2 regions of the Streptomyces sp. AHU1 genome follow, and region 2 is predicted to be linked to the other one. Evidence: riboswitches for the same ligand, from Rfam matches in the RefSeq annotation. Region 2 holds a riboswitch; the other holds the start of a gene.
The links. Region 2 has a riboswitch for thiamine pyrophosphate ahead of thiO (glycine oxidase ThiO). Riboswitches for the same ligand answer to the same signal wherever they lie in the genome.

Region 1 (3,203 bases), 1.8 Mb from region 2:
ACGCCGGCGCGACGTCCGTCGTCAGCGGGCCGAGGGTATAGAACGGAGCTTCATCACAGATCTCCTGCTGAAGGTCGATGTTCTCCTTGATCTTGTGCATCGGGATGTGTCCCGGGCCTTCGATCATCGTCTGTACCTGAAAACGCTTCGCGACCGCGTTGAGTTCCCCGAGCGTCCTCAACTCCGCGAACTGTGCGGCGTCGTTGGCGTCCGCGATGGAACCCGGCCGCAGCCCGTCGCCGAGCGAATAGGTCACGTCGTACGCGGCGAGGATCTCGCAGAGTTCCTCGAAGTTCTCGTACAGGAACGACTCCTTGTGGTGGGCGAGGCACCAGGCCGCCATGATCGAGCCGCCGCGGGAGACGATGCCGGTCTTGCGGTTCGCGGTGAGCGGCACGTACGCCAGGCGCACGCCCGCGTGGACCGTCATGTAGTCCACGCCCTGCTCGGCCTGCTCGATGACGGTGTCCTTGTAGATCTCCCAGGTCAGCTCCTCGGCACGGCCGTCGACCTTCTCCAGGGCCTGATAGAGCGGCACCGTGCCGATAGGCACGGGGGAGTTGCGCAGCACCCATTCACGCGTGGTGTGGATGTTGCGGCCGGTGGACAGGTCCATGACCGTGTCGGCGCCCCAGCGGGTCGCCCAGGTCATCTTCTCCACCTCCTCCTCGATGGAGGAAGTGACCGCGGAATTGCCGATGTTGGCGTTGACCTTCACCAGGAACCGCTTGCCGATGATCATCGGCTCGATCTCCGGATGGTTGACGTTCGCGGGCAGCACAGCCCGGCCCGCGGCGATCTCCTCCCGTACGACCTCGGGGTCGACGTTCTCCCGGACCGCCACGAACTCCATCTCGGGCGTGATCTCACCGCGTCGCGCGTAGGCGAGCTGGGTGACCGCCTGCCCGGGACGCCCCCGGCGCGGCTGCCGCGGCCGGCCGGGGAAGACCGCGTCGAGATTGCGCAGCCCTCCGCGCGGGGACGTGTGCTTGATCCCGTCGTCCTCGGGACGGACGGGACGGCCCGCGTACTCCTCGGTGTCTCCCCGGGCGATGATCCAGCTCTCACGCAGCGGCGCCAGCCCCCTGCGCACATCGGTGTCGACGGCCGGATCGGTGTACGGGCCGGAGGTGTCGTACAACGTCACGGACTGCCCGTTGGTGAGGTGCACCTGGCGAACCGGCACCCGCAGATCGGGGCGTGTGCCCCCGATGTATGCCTTGTGCCAGCCGATGGACTGCTTGTCCCCGCCGTCCGGGGACGGCGGGGAAGCCCCGTCCGTCCGGCCGGAGGCAGGCGTGCGTACATCCTTGTCGGTCATGAGACCTACTCCCTACGCCGGCATTACCCGGTAACAGGTTCAGCGGTCGACGCAGCGGCTTCCGATCGTCGATGTTTCATGTGAAACATCGCGAAGACGGAGGTCAGCGCCCTCTCAGCCCGGTGCTCCGAGCTCCCGCGTGTGCAAAGGTGCCTCCACGCTAGCGTCATGTCTGGCGCGGTGAACAGAGGGCCCTTGACGTTCTTGCGATGATCGGGCGGTGACAACGACCCGGCAGCACCCGTTCCCTCCGTCCGAGCCACCGCGCCGTCCCGGCTCCGACGGCCACCATGGGCACGGTCCCGACGCCGGGCACAGGCATGAACACGGACCGGGCGGTGGCCACCAGGGCTCCGACGACGAACACGGTCCGGGTCCCGGCCGGGGGCACAGCACGCCTGCGAGCAGCGGACACGGGCATTCCCACAGCCACGGTCCCGCCGCGCCGGTCTCCAAGCAGCTGCGCAAGGTCATCGCCACGGTACTGATCCCCTTCGCGGCCGCGGTGGCGGTGGGTCTCGTGGTGCTGTGGCCCGGCGGCGCGCCCGCCCACGAGCGCACCGGTGTCGGCTTCGACCGGCAGACCCAGCAGGCGACGGTCACGAAGATCGACCAGGTGGACTGCAAGTCCGTGAACGCCTCCTCGGGGGCTCCGGCGGACGGCGCCTCCGCCGCCGGGGATTCCGCCGCCCAGCGCCGGGCGGCGGGGGAATGCAAGAAGGCGACGGTCCGGATCGACACCGGAAAGGACAAGGGCCGCACGTTCACCGAGATCGTTCAGCCAGATCAGTCACGGCAGCTGCACCAGGGCGAGAAGGTCGTCGTCGCGTACGAGCCCTCCGCCCCCAAGGAGCTCCAGTACTCGGTCACGGACGCGAACCGGAAACTGCCCCTGACGCTGCTCGCCGTGATTTTCGCGGTGGTCGTCGTGGTGATCGGCAGGATGCGCGGCGTCATGGCGCTGGTCGCCCTGGCCATCAGCTTCCTGATCCTCAACTTCTTCATCCTGCCCGCGATCCTGCAGGGCTCCGACCCGCTGCTCGTGGCCGTCGTAGGATCCAGCGCGATCATGCTGATCGCTCTCTACATGTGCCACGGCCTGTCGGCCCGGACCTCCGTGGCGGTGGTCGGCACCCTGCTCTCCCTGGTGCTGATCGGCCTGCTCGGCTCGGTCTTCATCGACTGGGCCGTGCTGACCGGCAACACCGACGACAGCACCGGCCTGATCCACGGTCTGTACCCGTCCATCGACATGAGCGGCCTGTTGCTGGCCGGCGTCATCATCGGTTCGCTCGGTGTCCTGGACGACGTGACGGTGACGCAGACGTCCGCGGTCTGGGAACTGCACGAGGCGAACCCCACGATGGGCTGGCGCGGCCTGTACCGCGCGGGCATCCGTATCGGCCGCGATCACATCGCGTCCGTCGTCAACACGCTCGTCCTGGCCTACGCGGGCGCCGCGCTGCCGCTGCTGCTGCTCTTCTCGATCGCGCAGAGCAGTGTGGACACCGTCGCCAACAGCGAACTGGTCGCCGAGGAGATCGTGCGCACGCTGGTCGGATCGATCGGTCTGGTCGCCGCCGTACCGGTGACGACCGCGCTGGCCGCCCTCGTGGTCGCCGCGGACCGCGAAGGCGGCGTGGCCGTCCCCGCGCAGCCCGCGGCTGCCAGGACGCCTGCACGGAGCGGCAGGGGCCGTCGCCGCAAGCACTGAGCCGTTCCTCGAAACGCTGAAACCATCCTGCTGTGGCGCCCCTAGTGAGGAAGCGTTACTCCGCTCCGGGCGGGCGGGGCTTCAGCCCGCGCTCTGCTCCTCCGTGAGGATGCGGTCGAGCACCGCGTCGAGGGACGTGTCGAAGCCCTCGAGGGAGCGTTCCTGCCC
Region 2 (3,203 bases):
CGATCTCGCGGTGCGCGCCGAGTTCGATGCCGGAGCCGGCGATCCAGGCGGTCGCGGGCCGCGCGCCGATCCCGACGACCACGGCGTCGGCGGGCACCCGGGAGCCGTCGTCCAGGACCACCGCGCCGGGTTCGATCCGCTCCACGCGCGCGCCGGTGCGCAGCGAGGCCCCGCTGTCCGCGTACCAGGCGGTCATCGGGGCTGCCACCTCGGCGGGCAGCGCCCCGGCGAGCGGCCGGTCGGCGGCCTCGACGACGGTCACCGCGCAGCCCGCCTCGCGCGCCGCGGTGGCGAACTCTGCGCCGATCCAGCCCGCGCCGACCACCACGATGTCGTGCTGCCGGGCGAGGACGGGCCGCAGCCGGTCGGCGTCGTCCAGGGTGCGCAGCAGGTGCACCCCGGGCACGCCTTCGGCGCCGGGGAGCCGGATCGGTTCGGCTCCGGTGGCGACGACCAGGACGTCGTAGGGGACGGGTCCCGCGGCCGTGTCCAGTTCGTGGTCGCCGGGGCGCACGCCGAGCGCCTCGCTGCCCAGCCTGAGGTCGATGTCCAGGGCCTCGAAGTCGACGTCGAAGGCGGAGCCCTCGGCCTTGCCCAGCAGGACGGCCTTGGACAGCGGCGGCCGGTCGTAGGGCTGGTGCGGCTCCGCGCCGATCAGCGTGACGGTGCCGGTGAAGCCCTGTTCGCGCAGGGCGACGGCGGTCTGCACCCCGGCCATGCCCGCGCCCACCACGACGACCCGCCGTGCCGCGGGCTCTCGCTCCTGAGACTGTGCCTGCGTCTGATCGCTCACCTGATCACCATAGACACGTGACAATCCGTCAGTCAGCGGACGTGCTCGGTGACCTGTTCCACACCACCGGTCCTGGACGGTTCCTCGACCACGCTCGTCCCCTCGCCCGGCTGCGACTCCCAGGTCCAGGTCTCCTCCAGCCGCACCCGCCCGTCGGGCAGTTCCACGACGAGGGACACGCAGTGGCCCGACGCGGTGGTCCCGTCACCTCTGAGCTGCACGTACCGGAAGTCGAGGCGGTCGCCCTCGCGGGTGCCCACGAGGTGTCCGCGGACGATGTCGCCGCCCGCGTAGTCGGCCCAGACCACCCCGTCCTCCTCGTGGTAGGCGAACCGGGTGCCGGTGCCCACCTGGCCGGGGGCCTGGTCGGCGACGGGGGCGAGGACGAGGCCGTCGAGCGGTCGCGCCATGGGCGAGGCTCCCTTACTGAGACGGACGGGGGCGGGCTAGGGTGGCCAACGTAAAGCACTCGCGGGAGCCCGGACGCACCGGGCTGAGAGGGAGGCTGGGCGGCCTCCGACCGTACGAACCTGATCCGGGTCATGCCGGCGAAGGGAGGGGCTGGACGCCCATGCCGTCTGCACGTTCGTCGGACGTCCTCGTCGTCGGGGGCGGGATCATCGGTCTGGTGACGGCCTGGCGGGCCGCGCAGCGCGGGTTCACCACCGCGCTCGTGGACCCCGAGCCGGGCGGCGGGGCCGCCCAGGTCGCGGCGGGGATGCTCGCCGCCGTCACCGAACTGCACTTCGGCGAGGAGACCCTGCTGGGTCTCAACCTCGCCTCCGCGCGCCGTTATCCGGACTTCGCCGCCGAGCTCACCGAGGCCACCGGCCAGGACCTCGGCTACCGCCGGAACGGCACGCTGGCCGTCGCGCTGGACGCCGACGATCGCGCCCACCTGCGGGAACTGCACGCGCTGCAGGTCCGGTCGGGGCTGGAGTCGCAGTGGCTGAGCGGTCGTGAGTGCCGCCGTCTGGAGCCGATGCTCGCGCCCGGCGTGCGCGGGGGGCTGCGGGTGGACGGCGACCACCAGATCGACCCGCGGCGCCTCGCCACGGCCCTGGTCACCGCGTGCGAGCGGGCCGGAGTGGTGGTGCACCGGACCTGGGCGGAGCGGCTGGGCGTCGTACGGGAGCGGGCGACCGGTGTCGTCACCGCGGACGGCACCGACCTCGCCGCGGACCGGGTGGTGCTCGCCGGGGGCAGCCTCAGCGGGCGTCTGGCGGGCGTCCCGGACGACGTCGTGCCGCCGGTGCGCCCGGTCAAGGGGCAGGTGCTGCGGCTGACCGTGCCGCGGCGGTACGCGCCCTTCCTGAACCGCACCGTGCGGGCCGTGGTGCGCGGCAGCCACGTCTACCTGGTGCCGCGCGAGAACGGCGAGCTCGTGGTGGGCGCGACCAGCGAGGAGCTGGGCTGGGACACCACCGTGACGGCGGGCGGCGTGTACGAACTGCTGCGCGACGCCCACGAGCTGGTCCCCGGGATCACGGAGCTGCCGCTCACCGAGACCCGCGCGGGGCTGCGTCCCTGCTCGCCCGACAACGCCCCGCTGCTCGGCCCGAGCGCGCTGGACGGGCTGCTGCTGGCCACCGGCCACCACCGCAACGGCGTGCTCCTGACGCCGGTGACCGGCGACGTGATGGCCCACGTCCTGACCACGGGCGAACTCCCCGCCGAGGCCCGCCCCTTCACCCCCCAGCGCTTCGGCGCCACGGCCCGCACGGAGCTGCCCGTATGAACATCGTCGTCAACGGGGAGCGGCGGCGGATCGCCGCGGGAACCGCTCTCGACGCGCTCGTCGCGGCCCTCACCCCGGCACCGTCCGGGGTGGCCGCCGCCCTGAACGAGACCGTCGTCCCGCGCGCGCAGTGGTCGTCCACCCCGCTCCGCGAGGGCGACCGCGTCGAAGTCCTCACCGCCGTCCAAGGAGGCTGAACCCATGGCAGACGATCCCTTCGTCCTCGGCGGTACGGCCTACGCGTCCCGGCTGATCATGGGGACGGGCGGCGCGCCCAGCCTGGACGTGCTGGAGCGCTCCCTGGTGGCGTCCGGCACGCAGCTGACGACGGTCGCGATGCGGCGCGTGGACGCGTCCGTGCACGGCTCGGTCCTGTCGGTGCTCGACAGGCTGGACATCCGCGTCCTGCCGAACACGGCCGGCTGCTACACCGCGGGCGAGGCCGTGCTGACGGCCCGTCTGGCGCGCGAGGCGCTGGGCACCGATCTGGTCAAGCTGGAGGTCATCGCCGACGAGCGCACCCTGCTGCCCGATCCGATCGAGCTGCTCGACGCGGCGGAGACGTTGGTCGACGACGGTTTCACCGTGCTGCCGTACACGAACGACGACCCGGTGCTGGCGCGGAAGCTGGAGGACGTCGGCTGCGCGGCGATCATGCCGCTCGGCTCGCCC

Region 1: another riboswitch for thiamine pyrophosphate. It lies ahead of thiC (phosphomethylpyrimidine synthase ThiC); the one in region 2 lies ahead of thiO (glycine oxidase ThiO).

The regions. Positions count from the first base shown of each region.
Region 1 covers NZ_CP174283.1:4,493,715-4,496,917, forward strand. The annotation lists gene thiC (phosphomethylpyrimidine synthase ThiC) at 1-1,321, opposite strand, end outside; TPP riboswitch at 1,314-1,470, opposite strand; gene ACICHK_RS20060 (YibE/F family protein) at 1,542-3,035, shown strand; gene ACICHK_RS20065 (SsgA family sporulation/cell division regulator) at 3,117-3,203, opposite strand, start outside.
Region 2 covers NZ_CP174283.1:2,696,099-2,699,301, forward strand. The annotation lists gene ACICHK_RS12265 (NAD(P)/FAD-dependent oxidoreductase) at 1-718, opposite strand, end outside; gene ACICHK_RS12270 (hypothetical protein) at 826-1,203, opposite strand; TPP riboswitch at 1,255-1,367, shown strand; gene thiO (glycine oxidase ThiO) at 1,365-2,531, shown strand; gene thiS (sulfur carrier protein ThiS) at 2,528-2,728, shown strand; gene ACICHK_RS12285 (thiazole synthase) at 2,733-3,203, shown strand, end outside.